One region of the Mangrovibacillus sp. Mu-81 genome, then DNA from elsewhere that is predicted to be linked to it. Evidence: riboswitches for the same ligand, from Rfam matches in the RefSeq annotation. Region 1 holds a riboswitch; each other region holds the start of a gene.

Region 1 (4,183 bases):
CACTGCCATCATGACCGCTTGTACAGCATCTGTATAAATGTCAGCATATGCCCCGCCTCCGAATACGTAAAGCACGACGATCACTGCGATGAAAACCAAGCCGCCTTTATAGGACATCCCAAGCAGATATTCAAAGATACGGGCACCTGCAACAAATTGAGCAGAAATATAAAAGATGTTAAACAATAAAATCAGACCTGAACCGACCCTCAGGAAATCACTGTTATAAAAATCCCCGAGCCAGTCGGGAAGGGAAAGTGATTTTTGGCCGGTATTCAATTTCCTTACTTTTTTGGCCACCATCAAGACGCCGATCGGTCCACCGCCGATAATCGCCAAAAACAACCAGAGATTGGATAATCCCCAATCATGCGACCACCCCGGGTAACCAAGGAATGTAGCTGCGCTTAAATAGGTTGCCGCAAAGGAAAGACCAAGTACATAAGGTCCGAGATTTTCACCTCCGATCGCAAAGTCGCTGACACTTTTTGTTTTTTTGGCACTGACAAATCCCAAAGCAAACATAGCAACCAGAAATATCGCAAATCCTATCCATGTATATAATGCTAAATCACTCATTCTTTACTCCCTTCTCTCACTTGTGTGATGAGGTTTATCCTAAACTTGAACAGGTGTAAGCTTTTTGGCTGGATGATTCTCCCGTAAATGCGCATGGCCTTTTCCAAACATATTCTCCCTCAATGTTGATCCCTCGTATTCCTTCCGGTAAATCCCGCGTTTTTGAAGTTCTGGAACCACATGATCGACAAACTCCGCGAATGTACCCGGTGAATACGTCTGGGCGATATTAAATCCATCCGCATCGCCTTCTACTGCCCAATTCTCGATTTTGTCTGCGATTTGCTCCGGTGTACCGATGAACTTCACTGTCCCATTTCCAAGACCATGATTCTTAATCGCTTCCCGGAGCGTCCATTTTTTGTTAGGGTCCTTTCCATACATATCGAGATTTCCCTGCATGGCATCCGTTTCAATGTCCTCGATATACTGATCAGGATCGAATTGTGAAAAGTCAATACCTGTATGACCCGATAGAAGAGAAGCCGTTCCTTCATAGCTGACGTGGTTCGTCAATTCTTCATATTTGGCATATGCTTCTTCCTCTGTTGAACCAATGATCGGCAGTACCATCGGGAAGATGAGTATGTCCCCTTGGTTTCTTCCCTGTTCCTCCGCCCGTCTGCGGATATCCGCTGTATATAGTTTCAATCCATCCAGCGAATGATTTTTAGTGAATACCGCTTCCGCATGTTTGGCTGCAAAATCCCTTCCTTTTGGGGAAGAACCTGCCTGGAACAGAACAGGAGTGCGCTGCGGAGAAGGTTCCACAAGATGCGGGCCAGGCACATTGAAGAACTCTCCATCATGGTTAATCGAATGAACTTTATTTGGTTCCGCAAACGCGTCGTTTTCCCTGTCATATACCACTGCATCCTTTTCCCAGCTGTGCTCCCAAAGCTTATAAACAACTTGGAGAAATTCATCCGCCCGGTCATATCGGAGTTCCTTAGGAAGCCTTCCGGAAAGTCCGAGGTTAACAGCTTCACTTTCTAAATAAGACGTCACCACATTCCAGGCAACCCTGCCTCCTGTTAAATGGTCTAGAGTTGATAGTTGGCGGGCCAGTGAATAAGGCTGTGCGTACGTCGTGGAGATGGTCGGTGCAAATCCGAGATGCTCCGTGACAGCAGCCATGGCTGAAATAGGGATGAGCGGATCATGAGCCGGAAGCTGCACCGCACCCCTGACAGCCGCATCGTAACTGTTTTCGTATACGCTGTACGTGCCAAGCACATCTGCAATGAACATCGCATCAAATTTACCGCGTTCCAACGTTTGAGCCGCTTCAATCCAATAAGCCAAGCTGTTATGGGATGTTCCACGATCCTTTTCATGTTTCCATAATCCTGTTGAATGCGGGGACGGTGAGTTTTGTATAAAGCCGTTTAAATGAATCTGTTTTTTCATCATTGCATCTCCTCTTCACTTTTTGTCCGTGGCTTAAGAGTCACTTTAAATAAAACTATTCTTATGATTTTACTCGGTTTAGAAGCACCGGCTCTCCACTTGCAGGGACTCCAACACTTCTCAAAATAAAAAACCTCTCCCGATGAGGAAGAGGTTTTAATATTTATAACGCCCTCTCATCTTCCAAGCATACGCTTGCTGGAATTAGCACCTTGTTACAACGTAACGGTTGCTGCGGGATCACGGGACCAGATTCCTCCCCCGGCTCTTGATAAGGAAATGTTCTATTGAGTTAGTTGAATGTAGATTATCATAACGGAGTCAAAATAATCTGTCAAATCAGAATTTAAATTTATTTAAACGGGTATTTGTGAGGATGGTCACAGGTTCGGTATTGGAAACGCTTACTGAACTTTTTCAAATTTTTTTATCCGCTTTCGGTAAAGAGATTGATTTATTCAACGATTGATCGAGAATTACTCGGGATTCTATTTCACCTTTCTTAAGGAATATTGAACTATTTTCAGTATAGAATATAGTCATAATTAATCTTTTTAGTAGTGATTGTACAAATGGAGGGGTGCAGGTTTACTTACTTGAAAAAATGAACAATGCCTATTATACAATGCTGGGTAGTTATCAAGGTTTATGCTCGAAATTTTTGTTTTTTGATCGAAAAAACTCATATATGATCGAAATTCTGATTTTATGAGCAATATCCTAAATTTATGATCGAACTACCGAATTTTCGAGAAATGCGCTTTCCCATACTCCAGCCATCCAACCTGGACTTCTGCCAAAGTCAAAAAAAGACCCCCAACCCAATAAGGTTGAGAGTCTTTGAAAGCCATAATTAACGCTTAGAGAATTGTGGTGCACGACGAGCGCCTTTAAGACCGTATTTCTTACGTTCTTTCATACGAGCGTCACGAGTTAATAATCCAGCGCGTTTTAGAGTACCGCGGTACTCAGGATCAGCTTGCAGTAAAGCACGAGCGATTCCGTGACGGATCGCACCAGCTTGACCAGCATAGCCTCCACCATGTACGTTTACTAAAACGTCATAGTTACCAAGAGTTTCAGTTGCAACTAGTGGCTGCTTGATTACTTCTCTTAGTGCTGCGAATGGGATATATACTTCTACTTCACGATCATTGATAACAATGTTACCGTTACCTGGTACTAAACGTACGCGAGCTACTGAGCTCTTACGACGACCAGTTCCGTAATATTGAACTTGAGCCAAGATAATAACCTCCTCTTATTAATTATCCACGAAGTTCGTAAACTTCTGGTTGTTGTGCTTGGTGTGGATGCTCAGATCCAGAGTATACATGAAGCTTCTTGATCATTTGACGACCTAAAGAACCTTTAGGAAGCATACCTTTGATCGTAAGCTCTAACATTTTCTCTGAATAGTTTGTACGCATTTCTAATGCAGTACGCTGCTTCAAACCACCAGGGTGGTTACTGTGACGGTAGTAAATCTTGTCAGTAAGTTTTTTACCAGTCAATTCGATTTTTGAAGCATTAAGAATGATTACATGATCACCAGTGTCAACGTGTGGTGTGAATGTTGGTTTGTGTTTACCGCGTAGAACTGATGCAATTTCACTAGCTAAACGACCTAGAGTTTTGCCTTCAGCATCTACAACGTACCATTTACGATCGATTTCGTTGGCTTTTGCCATATACGTAGTACGCATGAGTTTACCTCCTATTAAATGAATCCGTAGTATTTATTTTCAAATCACAATAAGTTTCCGGGGCTTATCGTGGGGTTAATAACATACCATATGCTATAATATCTTGTTCTAAAGCGAATGTCAAGGGAATGTTACACCTGGATTAGTTGTTTTAATAAAAAATGATTTATTTAAATTGAATCTCTTCATTTTCACTCTCATACTCTACCTCCCAAAGATAGAGCCCATGCGGTGGAGCGGTCTTCCCTGCACGGTTCCTGTCTTCCGCAGCAAGTATGCTCTTCATGTCCTCACTGCGAATATTACCAGAACCTACCTCCAGCAGGGTGCCGACCAGGATTCTCACCATATTATAGAGGAAGCCGTCTCCCTTGAAGGAAAAAACGAGTCCGTCTTCAAGTTCGGTAATGGTGATGCTGTATAAATTCCTTACTTTGTCTTCCACTTCCGTTTTGGCAGAGCAAAAGCTTGTGAAGTCATGCTTCCCT
Region 2 (4,183 bases), on a different contig from region 1:
CGAATACTTTGTCGACGAAGGATGGGTACATCATGCCCCACTCCAATGCCTGCATTCCGCCCAAAGAACCGCCGACCACTGCATGAAGATGAGCGATCGACAGTTCTTTCAGAGCAAGATATTGAGCGTTGACCATGTCTCTTACGGTGACGTCCGGAAATTGTCGGCCAAATGGTTTCCCTGTTGCGGGGTTGATGGATGCCGGACCGGTGCTGCCGTCGTTGCCGCCCAGCACGTTAAAAGAAAGAATTGTGTACTCGTCAGTATCCAAGTACGAATGGGGACCTATGAGGCCGTCCCACCACCCTTTGCAGTCCGGCGTCCCTTTTACAAGGTGATTGCCAGTGAGTGCGTGACAGATAAGGATGACCGGTCCTTCCGTCCTGCCGAGCCTTTCATACACAAGCTCCACCTGTTCAAGCGTGCTGCCGCATTCCAAGGTCAGGGATGGGATCGTAATGGAGTTCACTTCATATTGTGTGTTACTGGTGTGCGGGTTCTCCATTCCGTCGCCTCCTTTTTTGGTGAGTGATTGGGGGGGAAGAGGGTCAGATTGAGCTGTCCGCCCCCCATTGTTCTATTTTTTATTTTCAAATGCGTGGCCATTGAAATCGCCCGGATTATACCGGTGATGCAGCCAGTGCCGCTTCGATCGCGTGATCCAGGTCTTCCAACAGGTCTTTAGCCGACTCCAATCCGACCGATAAGCGTACCAATTCTTCCGTAACACCGGTTGAACGCAGTTCCTGATCATTCAATTGCTGATGGGTTGTCGAAGCAGGATGGATGATGAGTGACTTTGCATCCCCCACGTTTGCCACATGTGACCAGAGGGTGATGTTGTCCACGACTTTGCGTCCGGAATCCCTTCCGCCTTTGATGCCGAAGACGACGATCGAGCCTGCTCCTTTTGGCAGATATTTTTGAGCCAGTGCATGTGACGGATGCTGTTCGAGACCTGGATAGGACACCCACGCCACACCGCTGTGCTGATTGAGGTGCTCAGCGATTTTCAATGCGTTTTCCGTGTGTCTTTCGATTCGCAGGTGCAGCGTTTCAAGCCCCTGCAGGAGCAGGAACGCGTTTTGCGGGCTTAAGCACGCCCCGAAGTCACGCAGCAGCTGGACCCTTAATTTTGTAATGAAAGCTGCTTCGCCGACATCGATTCCAAAGCGGATTCCATTGTAGCTTGGATCTTCTTCTACAAAGCCCGGGAATTTCTTGTTATTCCAGTCAAACTTGCCGCCGTCGACCACGAGTCCGCCGATCGCTGTACCGTGGCCGCCAATCCATTTCGTGGCGGAATGGATGACAATGTCCGCTCCCCATTCAATCGGCTTGGTGAGATACGGAGTGGCGAATGTGTTATCGATGATCAGTGGAATTTCGTTGTCATGCGCCACTTTCGCAACAGCTTCAATGTCAAGAACGTGAAGGCTCGGATTTCCGATCGTTTCGGCAAAAACAGCCTTCGTTTTCGGCGTGATCGCGTTCCGGAAGTTCTCCGGATCGGTCGGGTCGACGAAGTGCACCTTGATGCCGTACTTCGGAAGCGTCGTGGAGAAGAGGTTGTATGTTCCGCCGTATAGATTCGTAGCAGCGACGATTTCATCCCCTGCTCCAGCGATATTCAAGATGGACAACGAAATCGCAGCCATCCCGGAAGAAACACCGAGAGCGCCGATCCCGCCTTCCAGCAGGGCAATCCGCTTTTCAAGAACATCGACCGTCGGATTCATGATACGGGAGTAAATATTCCCCTCCTCTTCAAGACCGAATAATTTCGCAGCGTGTTCGCTGTTATCAAATACATATGAAGTCGTCTGGTAAATCGGCACCGCACGTGAACCTGTTGATGGATCGGGCTCCTGGCCCCCGTGAAGTAATACCGTTTCTACATCGAATGATTTTGTCATAATGAATTCCTCCTGGCAATTTGGTTTGTTGGTTTTCCATTGACTTTTTGCGTAGTAATGTTTTGAATGCTTGCAGATTGGCGGTTTCGGGTTTGGATTCATCAGACTTGCGAAATGGTGAGTAGTGAGTAGCGAGCTGCCTTCACCGACCCGGCAATCATTCTAGGAATTTTTTAAGAGAAGAGGAAAAATCAAAAACCCCCTTCCTAAGAAGAGGGTCTAATTTAATAGGCGGTCCTCCTCTTATCTTTCAGACAAATGTCTGCAGGAATTAGCACCTTTTCATGCAGTCGCAGAACTTCCTGCGAGCATGAAGGTTGCCGGGCTTCATCGGGCCTAGTCCCTCCGCCTCTCTGGATAAGAGCGATTAAGTTGTCAATAAGTAGTGCGTTGAAATGAATTATAAAGGCATCTTCACTCAACGTCAAGAGTGTTTTCTGATTTTTTTAATTATTTTATACATTTTGTGATTGCTTCGTTGAATTGGGTGACGATGTCCTCTGCGTCTTCGATTCCTAAAGATATTCGCACGACATATGTGTTTATGCCCAATTTTTCCTGTGCTTCTCTCGGCAGTGCCCGATGTGAAGTGCCGAGCGGATAGGAGACGGTCGTTTCCACTCCTGCAAGGGTCGGCACGATTTTGATCCAGCCGAGAGATTTGAAGAATGTACTGATATCGCATGATGCATCTAGCTCGATGGTCACGATCGCTCCGTTACCTTTTTCAGAAAGATCATGCGGGTAATATACATGTTTTACGTGTTGATTCGTTCTTAAGTTTTCACTGAGCTGGCCGGCGTTATGGGCCTGCGCACCCATGCGGAGGCCAAGTGTTTTTGCCCCTCTTGCAGTCAGCCATGCTTCAAATGGACTTAGATTGGAGCCCATGTTGACTACTTTTTCCCTTGCTTTTTTTACGAGGTCTTCTTTCCCGGTCACGACGCCTGCCGTGATGTCGCTGTGTCCACCGATATATTTGGTGGCACTGTGAGCAACGAGATCGACTCCTTCAAGATAAGGCTGTCGCAAGTATGGAGTAGCGAATGTGTTATCGATGATCGTTTTGAGCTGATGTTTTTCGGCAAGCTCCACCAACTGTGGGATGTCTTCCACCCTCATGAATGGATTGGTGACTGTTTCGCTGTAAAGCAGTTTAGTATGAGGTGTGATGGCGTGTTCAATTTCTTCACGGTTGGTGAAGTCGACGAAAGTTGTCGTGATTCCGAACCCCTTCAACTCTTCCTTCAGCATATGGAAGGTGCCTCCATACAGGTCCTCAGCTGCTACGATGTGGTCGCCGGATTTCACAACCGCAAGTACAGCAGCCAGAATCGCCGACAAGCCTGAAGATGTCGCAACCCCGGCAGACGCGCCTTCAAGTGCAGCTACCATCTGACCTAGTTCGTCCGTGTTCGGATTCCCCGTCCGCGTGTAGAGGTAAGGTGATTTTCCTTCATAGAAACCTTCAAGCTCTTCCAGTGATTGAAATGAAAAAGCGGAAGTCTGGTAGATCGGGGTCGTCTTGCTGCGGATATCCCCGGTTCCTTTTAACTGGCTATGTACGACTTTTGTTGTGAACTTCATGATTGTCATCCTTCCTCTTAGATCAATTGGCTTTAGAAGAGTGTATCATATTCAGAAGATTGTGAGGAAGAGAAATGTTTCGGTTGTCGGATTATTTTTTTGGAGGATGTGGTTGTAGGCTTGGAGATTTTTCGACAAGTTGCGCAATTATCTGGAATCCGGCGCAATAAATTCATATGCGGCTCAAATATTGTGGAAGGGGAGCAATTATCTAGTAACCAGAGCAATTATTGAAAAAGTGGCACAATTATCCTGTAAAGCAGCGCAATTCTTAATCTCAGCCGTACAATTTCACTGTTTAATTTCATGCCGAATACTTATTTATCCTAATCTTACAGAGAAAAATGATAGAATCATGTCAATTTCAAAACAAAAAACCTGCCGCAATTTCCACAGCAGGTTCCTCGCCCATCATCTACACTCGTTCCAAACAACCGATCAAGCGATTTTCAATATTGAGCGCGAGCGTTTTCAGTTCATCATGATCGACGAGCTCGATCAGTTTGCTTGGTTTGGCCATGCCCACTTTCGTCTTGCCGTTTTCTGTGTAGACGGTCACCTTACACGGCAGGAAGTAGCTAACCAGCATGCTCTGTTCGAGGACTTTTTTCGCTTCATGGGGATTGCACACTTCCAGAACGAGCACTTCTTCATCGAATTCCAGGCCTTTGTCTTTAAGT
Region 3 (4,183 bases), on a different contig from region 1:
TTTCTCCTTTATCCGTGATTCCTTGAAAACCGGCGGCCACGACGATTCGTCCTTTTGATAACTCCGATTTTATCCGATCGGTATCGATCGAGGTAATCTTGGCATTCCCAAATACTCCGTCCGTTTGGATTCCCGCCTGTCTGCCTGTCAGGGATACGGCTTCCAGCCCCGTATGCTGCAGGGCCATGGTCAAAAGGGAGATCGTCACCTGCTCGCCGGTACTTAAGAGCATATCCATTTCTCTCTTGCTTTGCTTTGCAGAGAGTTCCCCTGCCAATCTTACGAGTGTATCCGTCGTTTTATTCATTGCTGATACTACTGCGACAACATCATGGCCTTTTTCTCTTTCCTTCATGACATGAAAGACCATACGTTTGATTCGATCTGTTGAACCAACAGAGGTTCCACCAAACTTTTGAACAATCATACTCAATGATACCCCTACTTTCTATCAGACCATATTTATTAAAGATTACTTCTGGGAAATTGCAGCTCCAGTCTTCGCTTCATTTTCCAAAGGAATTTCATCCAGAATAGACACAGCTTGAATATGATCATGCGTCCGAAGAAGCGATTCCAGTGTATGTTTCCTGCCTTCAACAAATACGTACAAGTAATCGCCAAGCTGAATATGATCCTTTAAAGTGAACGATGAAATCCAGTTTTGATAATCATCCTCTTCACGGATTCTCAGAACCCATTGGCGGCTGCTCTCAACCTGAACCTCCCCGGTCCTCGCTATGCTTTCGGCAGAGGCCGTGTACTTCCTCTCTATCAACGACAGAAAATCTTCTACCATGGCGCTGCCTGTAGGCAATTTTCCAGCTCCTGGACCAAGCAGGGTAATCCTCCCTACAAGACTACCCTTTAGAGATATGGCATTTTCTACATCCTCCACACCGTAAAAAGGATGGGTGTCATGAACCAGGATGGGCTCTACTTCACCTTTGATACGGTCAATTGAATCCCTCAAGAGAGAACCTGCATGCTTGAACCGCAATCGAAAAGATTCCGCTGCCTGGATCCACTCTGCAGTCAGGTGGGATATCCCCTTACGTCGAATATTCTTCCAATCGGGCTGTCTGCCAAAGGCTGTTTGACTTAAAATCAGCAATTTATAGAACGCATCATGACCTTCGATATCATTTGTCGGATCGGCTTCAGCGTAGCCCTTCTCCTGAGCAATCTTTAAGGCTGTATCAAAGGCAAGGCCTCTATTTCTCATTTGAGATAAGATGAAGTTGGACGTCCCATTTAAAATCCCTTGAATTTGTCTGATTTCATTCACCTTCAGAAGCTGCCTGATACTGCCGATCACCGGTATTCCCCCGGCTGTCGTCGCTTCAAATCCAACCGATACCCCGTTCCTTTCCGCTTTTTCCAATAGCCCGGGACCATATTTGGCAAACATCGCTTTATTGGCCGTGACGATATGAACTCCCTTCTCAATGGCTTCGGTTAAATACGTAAAGCTCGGCTCCTCCCCCACGATCGCTTCAAAGATGACGTGCAGGTCCGGGATATCCAGAATGTCTTGGAAATCCGTTGTGACGTTGATGGATGGATCAATGTCCCTCTCTTTTGCGGGATCTTTTATAAGAATCGCCCTTACCTTCACCTCTTTACCCAGTACTTCCTTCAATCTGTCCTGATGAGTATCGATTGCTTCACAGACTCCTTGCCCTACCGTTCCGAAACCCAGAATTGCCACATTAATCGTTGACATGATTCAGCCTCCTATTATCGAATTTTCACTTTATACTTAAGAATTGATTCATTCCATGAAGATCCACTTGAGGGAAGTGAGAGCGGAAAAGAAGAGGGTATACAGAAAAGCCCTCTTCTATTAAGAAGAGGGCTAAATAATCATGCTCCTCCCCTTATCTTCCAGATCCGTATGGAATCTGTAGGAATTGGCACCTTTACAGTCTGATCCTGCAGGTTGCCGGGCTTCATCGGGCCTATCCCTCCGCCGCTCTTGATAAGAGTTATAATGTTTGGTTTTGGTATTACTTGCTATTTGAGTATGAATTGGATTATAAAGAGGATTCATTGCCTCGTCAATACTATTTTTAGTATTTTTAAAAAATTCTTTCTAATGACACAGATAATATCATTACCTATCGGTTTACTATGATATTTAAACGTATGCGGTGGAACCAGTAACCAGTAACTTGAAAAACAATCCACAGCCTAAAGCTACCCAAGATAACTTTCTGCCATTATTTAATTCCCCGATGCAATTAGGATCTAAACCGATACCCCACACCCCAAATTGTTTCAATAAACACAGGCGACGAAGGTTCCTCCTCAATCTTCTCCCGGATCTTCCTGATATGCACCGTAACCGTCGTCAAATCCCCTAAAGAGTCATACCCCCAAATCCGTTCAAACAGATGTTCTTTGCTGAAGACTCTGTTTGGGTTAGTGGCCAGAAAATACAGAAGGTCGAATTCTTTGGCGGTCACGATTTTTTCTTCTGAGTCGACGAATACTCTGCGGGAGTCCGGATCGATGACGAGGTTCCGGATTTCGATCACTTTTTTCATGTCACGGTTGATCAAGCGTTCGTATCTGGCAATATGAGCTTTTACCCGTGCGACGAGTTCACTGGGGGTGAAGGGTTTGACGATGTAGTCATCGGCTCCGCGGTCGAAGCCCCTGATTTTGTCGATGTCTTCTTTTCTTGCAGTGACCATTAAGATCGGGATGTCGAGAAATTCCCTGAGCTCCTTGCATAGCTGGAATCCGTCCGTATCCGGCAGCATCAGATCAAGCAGAATGAGGCTATATGTGTTGATCCTAGCAAGGGCAAGCCCCTCTCCGCCTGTCGATGCCAGGTCACAAGCAAAGCCGCTCACATCGAGATAGTCCCTTTCGAGTTCCGCGATATCCTTCTCATCTTCAATGATCAGTATGTTTTGCATGATCCTTCACCTTTTTCAATGTAAAATAAATGCTTGTTCCTATACCCGGCTTACTTTCTGCCCAAATGCTCCCGCCGTGCCCTTCTATGATTTTTTTGGCAATGGACAGGCCAAGCCCGCTTCCTCCTGTGGCGGAGTTTCTCGAGATGTCCGTCCTGTAGAAGCTGTCAAAGATACGGGGCAGTTCCGTTTCCGGTATCCCGCTCCCATTATCCTGAATCTCCACCTTGACATCATACTCAAGCTCCGTGAGGATGACCTGAATTTCTTTCTGTTCTTTATTCATATACTTTAAACTGTTTTGCGTGATATTCTTGACGACCCGGTCCAGCTTTTCCCTGTCAGCTTCAACGAGATAAGAACCTGACCTTTCATAGGATAGCAGCGCTTCACCGTGTTCCTTTTCAAGAGTAAAGGAAAGTTCGTCGATGAAATCATCAAAATACGCATCAAGGTGGACCTTTTCAAATTGAAACGGCAATTGGTCCATATCCAGCTTCGAATATAGGAACAGTTCATCGATGAGTCCGTCCATATCATGGGCATTCTTCTTGATCTTGGCCATGTATCGGTTCAGCTTGTCTGGAGTGCCGGCGATGCCATCTTCGATCCCGCTCACATACCCTTTGATCGAGGTTAACGGTGTTTTCAAGTCATGGGAAATGCTCGCGATAAGCTCCTGACGATTCAGCTCGTATTGCCTTTGAACCGTCTCTGCTTCCTTCAGCTTCAGGCGCATCTCTTCAAATGTATTCGATAATTGCCCCAATTCATCCTTCTTGTCAGACGCCACACTAACATCAAGATCCCCTTCACTGATCTTTCGTGCTGCGAACGACAACTTCTTGATCGGTTCTATGATGCTCTTTGACATAAAATAGGTCAGCAACCCGTTCGTCAAGACTAAAATGACCACCAGCGCACCGAAGCGGAGAGTCAGGAAAGTTTGCAGATTCTTCCCATTCAATACATAAAAGAACACATATCCAACCACGATTTCCACGATTAGAAGACTGACAAGGGGAATGACAATCATTCCGATATTCGATAAGAGCAGCCTCTTCTTTATCGACATGCCATCACCTGCTTTCCATACAATGTGAACCTGGGCTGCCGTTACTGACAGCCCCTTCTGTTACTTCTCCATTATTCGTCCATCTTCTATATATAATACCCGGTCACAGAGATGGAGGACCCGTTCATCATGGGTGACCATCAGTGCAGCCTTGTTTCTTGATTTGACCTCTTTCGCAATC
Region 4 (4,183 bases), on a different contig from region 1:
TTCGGATCTCGAATTTAAAAACTAAATTAGCACACCGATTAGCAGTCCTATTCGCAACTGAATTAGACTGCTTCTTTTTGTTGATATATATAGCGGTTGAAATAAGTAAATCTGCCCTTTGAACCCCTTTTAACAGGGTCATAAGCTTATTTATGTAGCATGAAAATTCACATGCGAATTGTTATCCCACTTGGTGTGCTGCGGATGCTATTTAACTAGCAGGAGGTGGGTGCTGATTTCTAGAGGCAGATAAAAGAGGCAGATTTTTTCATCCTTTATTGTGAGTAACGTCTTTGATTGTTTAAATAAGGGAAGTTTTTTCCGTTATCCATCAGAATAGGGTTAGGTTCGAGGGATATAAGGGCAGTTTTTCCCGTTAAGGCAAAGAAGAACGTTCCATTTTCATGCTTTTGAAGTAATTAGAGGAAATTTTCACCTCTATTTACTCTGTTTTTCGTGCTGTTTCCTCAATAAGAGGAGTTTCTTCCCTTATTTTAGTAGCTTATTTTCTGGATATTCTTGTAGATTTGGAAATCGCCAACCAATGCGAATCTTAGGATGAAAAAATGCTTGGAGCATATTAATATGTCTCCAAGCATTTTCCATTTTAATTCCGGTGCGAATTACTATACGATAAGCACTGGTCATTCATGTTTTGTACTTCAAAACAGAACCACTTTAAAAATTTCTCATTCAGCTTTTACGCAGTTAATAGGCAAGAACTTCTTTCTTCTCTTCTTTCATCAATACAAAGCAAAGGACAATGCCGATTAATGAGAGGAGTGCAAAAAATAAATAGACTGCATAGATGGAGAATGTTTCGAGAATGAACCCGCCGATAAAGGTACTGAACCAGTTTCCCAGACCATTTCCGATTGCCGAATAAATGGTGACCGCTGTAGCTGTGATATGAGCTGGGGTGATTTCCCTTATATAACGCAGTCCTGCCGGAACGAATAGACCGATTGCGAGACCCTGCATGACAGCTGAGCTGTACACAAGCCAAAGACTTGGTTCCGTGAAGTAGAACAGCCAGCGGATCAAGGACGCAGCTCCTGCCAAAGCCGCTACCGTCAATAAACCAAAGCGGTCAATCCAGCTGCCTGCCACTCTCATGAAAGGCACTTCGGATAGTACGGCGATCAAGAATGCAAGACCGATTCCGGCATATGTTCCGCCGGAGTCTTCAACGAATAATCCGAAGTACGTATTATTCGCGAGATTCGGACCGAACACCATGAACGTGACGGCCAAAAAGATCAAAAATTTCTTCAGTGCGAATAGTTCCTTCATCCCAGCTTTCAAATCAAGCTTTGCCGCAGCCCGTTCCTTCGGGAAACGGAAAGCCAGTACGGCTGAAAACACAAGACAGATGAAGAAGGCGTAGAAAATGATGGTCGGTCCTATGAAACCTTCCGATAATCTTCCCATCACATACACGGCAACACCGAACCCCAATGAACCAAACAAACGAATATTTCCATAATTGTAACGGACTTTACTCGTATATTTCAGACTGATACTATCTGAAACCGGGATAATCGCACTCTGAAAAACTGCAACGAGTATTGCAATCAGAAGCAGTCCGTAATAAAGATCGGTTATAAGATACCCGAGGGCAAATATGCCGGCAACCAATGAAGTAAAGGCCAGCACCTGTGTAGGCCGGTTGGTCGCGTCACTTACCATCCCCCAGACCGGCTGAAAGAATATCATCATGATCGGCCCGATCGACATGATTGTCCCGATCTGGTATCCATTCAATCCCACACTTTCACTCAGATATACACTTAACAGCGGATATAAACTCCCCACTCCAAAAAAGGTTAAAAAGTAAAAACCTTGCAGTGTAAAAACTTGATTTCGTATCGTTCTTTCCACTTCCGTATCCCCCAGATGTTTTTTTATCCCTATAATACTAGTCCTATTCAAGGTAATTGTAAATAAAATCATTCCTTTTTCTGGATACATCTTTTCACCTGTTGAACGGCTGATTTGATGGAAAAATCCCATAGTAATCAACTTGCCAGATTCCCATTCAACAATGACGGATGCACTGATTTCGCTGTCCCTTAGAAAAGGAAAACAAATTCCCGTTTGACTTTTTTTCTTAAACGTCTTAAAGTATGTAAGTATAATTTCACAAATGAATAGGATAATTCTTCTTATCCAGAGAGACGGAGGGACTGGCCCTGTGATGTCTCGGCAGCGGACTCAATTCGAGTGCTGTGCCACATCCAGCAAGCAGAGATGCTTGAAAGATAAGGAGAGTGTTTCTCATATTGGAAACCTCTTCTTAATTTGAAGAGGTTTTTTATTTTTATCGTTACTATTTTATCGGCCCGGATAATGAAAGGTCGTTGAAATTGGTACCGATAGGACAGGCTTGCTGGCCGCCGTCAACATTCGTCGCCTGAAGTAGTATTGCCGGTAAATGTCCATCCCATAAAAATTCATCACGAAAGCCAATTGTCAAAAGGAGTTGTTCGAATGTTTGAAGAAAAAGGTAAACTGTCGGCATTATTGCCATTACTCATATTTGTTTCACTCTTTCTGGGTGCGGGAATCCTTTCAGGAGATTTTTACGCTTTCCCAGTATTAGTTTCCATTATTATCGCTGCTGTTGCGGCGCTTCTCATGAATCGAAAGGAATCTCTGAATGCTAAAGTGGAACGCTTTGCTAAAGGTGCAGGACACCCTGATATTATGATCATGGTCTTCATCTTCCTTTTAGCCGGTGCGTTCTCGGGAGTAGCAGAAAAAATGGGCGCCGTTGATTCAACGGTGAACCTTGCCCTATCTGTACTTCCAGAAAATCTACTGATTGTTGGATTATTTTTAATTGCAGCGTTCGTTTCACTATCCATGGGTACTTCAATGGGTACGATCGCGGCACTTGCCCCAATCGGTGTCGGGATCAGTTCAGGTACTGACATCGCCATGCCTATTGCGATGGCTACTGTCATCGGAGGAGCGATGTTCGGTGACAATCTATCGTTCATTTCTGATACAACGATAGCAGCCGTGCGTACACAGAAAACGGAGATGAAAGATAAATTCAAGGTGAATTTCTTTATTGTTCTTCCTGCAGCGATTCTTACGATGGTGATCTTATTCTTTATAACCGCAGGAAATCATTCAACTGTAGACGCACAGACCTATAATTGGGTGAAAATCCTTCCTTACCTGGGAGTCATCATCGGTGCATTGGCAGGTTTGAATGTGTTCGTGGTTTTATTTGGAGGAATTGTCTTTTCCGGAATCATCGGATTTATTGATGGAAGCTTTACACCTGCCAGTTATTTCGGAAGCATTGCCGATGGAATGACCGGCATGGCGGAAATCGTCATTCTGACTGTGCTGATCGGCGGCGTGGTTGAACTTATCCGCTATAACGGGGGCATCCAGGCGCTGCTTTATCTTGCCACCCGCAGGATCAGATCACCGCAGGGAGCACAATTGGCAACAGCAGGACTTGTCAGTTCAACGAATCTTTGCACGGCGAACAATACGATTTCTATTATCATTGCAGGTCCGCTGGCAAAAGAGATCGGTGACAATTATGGAGTAGACGCCCGTAAGTCTGCTAGTATTCTGGATATATTCTCTTGCTCCGTTCAAGGCCTGATCCCTTATGGAGCACAGGCATTATTGGTTGCAGAAACGGCAGGAATATCACCAGTAAGCGTTATTCCATATGCTTTCTATCCAATCCTGACAGCAGTATGCGGTCTGGTGGCGATCCGATTCGCACTGCCGAAGTTCACACGATCCAAAGCAGCCGAACCGAGCACAGTACGCTCGTAAAAAGAAGAGACAAATCTCATTTAATTGAGATTTGTCTCTTTCTTTGTATTGTCAATACAGAATTACAATAAATCATTCACATGATAAAGCTTGCCTGATTCGATTTCTGTTTCGGTTACAAGCTTCACCAGGACCTCTGCGACTGTATCCGTGTCTCTCAGCATGCCCTGCTCTTTGTATCTCTTAAAGTTTTCTACATCTGCAAATGATTCTTCCGAAGAGGAACGGATTGTACCCTGCATATCGGTATCCATTACCCCTGGACTGAAAGCAATGGCTTTATGCCGGCTCCCGTTCTTTGAAAGCTCCAGGCTCACGGTTTCTGTCAGCATATTGATTCCCGCTTTCGTGGAACAGTACGTACTCCAGCCGTAAA

Evidence for each region. A riboswitch is a leader RNA that binds a small molecule or an ion and turns the genes downstream of it on or off. The one in region 1 is predicted to bind S-adenosylmethionine.
Region 2: another riboswitch for S-adenosylmethionine. It lies ahead of V6B33_RS04770 (O-acetylhomoserine aminocarboxypropyltransferase/cysteine synthase family protein); the one in region 1 lies ahead of V6B33_RS19840 (LLM class flavin-dependent oxidoreductase).
Region 3: another riboswitch for S-adenosylmethionine. It lies ahead of V6B33_RS00445 (homoserine dehydrogenase); the one in region 1 lies ahead of V6B33_RS19840 (LLM class flavin-dependent oxidoreductase).
Region 4: another riboswitch for S-adenosylmethionine. It lies ahead of V6B33_RS19290 (Na+/H+ antiporter NhaC family protein); the one in region 1 lies ahead of V6B33_RS19840 (LLM class flavin-dependent oxidoreductase).

Annotation. Positions count from the first base shown of each region.
Region 1 covers NZ_JBAJHU010000015.1:7,964-12,146, forward strand. The annotation lists gene V6B33_RS19835 (sodium:solute symporter family transporter) at 1-579, opposite strand, end outside; gene V6B33_RS19840 (LLM class flavin-dependent oxidoreductase) at 619-1,992, opposite strand; SAM riboswitch class I at 2,163-2,267, opposite strand; gene rpsI (30S ribosomal protein S9) at 2,843-3,235, opposite strand; gene rplM (50S ribosomal protein L13) at 3,258-3,695, opposite strand; gene truA (tRNA pseudouridine(38-40) synthase TruA) at 3,862-4,183, opposite strand, start outside.
Region 2 covers NZ_JBAJHU010000002.1:211,814-215,996, forward strand. The annotation lists gene metX (homoserine O-acetyltransferase MetX) at 1-505, opposite strand, end outside; gene V6B33_RS04770 (O-acetylhomoserine aminocarboxypropyltransferase/cysteine synthase family protein) at 621-1,916, opposite strand; SAM riboswitch class I at 2,157-2,280, opposite strand; gene V6B33_RS04775 (trans-sulfuration enzyme family protein) at 2,367-3,503, opposite strand; gene V6B33_RS04780 (DUF302 domain-containing protein) at 3,919-4,183, opposite strand, start outside.
Region 3 covers NZ_JBAJHU010000001.1:85,058-89,240, reverse strand. The annotation lists gene V6B33_RS00450 (aspartate kinase) at 1-427, opposite strand, end outside; gene V6B33_RS00445 (homoserine dehydrogenase) at 473-1,726, opposite strand; SAM riboswitch class I at 1,878-1,988, opposite strand; gene V6B33_RS00440 (response regulator transcription factor) at 2,244-2,927, opposite strand; gene V6B33_RS00435 (sensor histidine kinase) at 2,905-4,002, opposite strand; gene V6B33_RS00430 (ABC transporter ATP-binding protein) at 4,063-4,183, opposite strand, start outside.
Region 4 covers NZ_JBAJHU010000013.1:45,679-49,861, forward strand. The annotation lists gene V6B33_RS19285 (MFS transporter) at 709-1,881, opposite strand; SAM riboswitch class I at 2,163-2,268, shown strand; gene V6B33_RS19290 (Na+/H+ antiporter NhaC family protein) at 2,491-3,807, shown strand; gene V6B33_RS19295 ((S)-benzoin forming benzil reductase) at 3,870-4,183, opposite strand, start outside.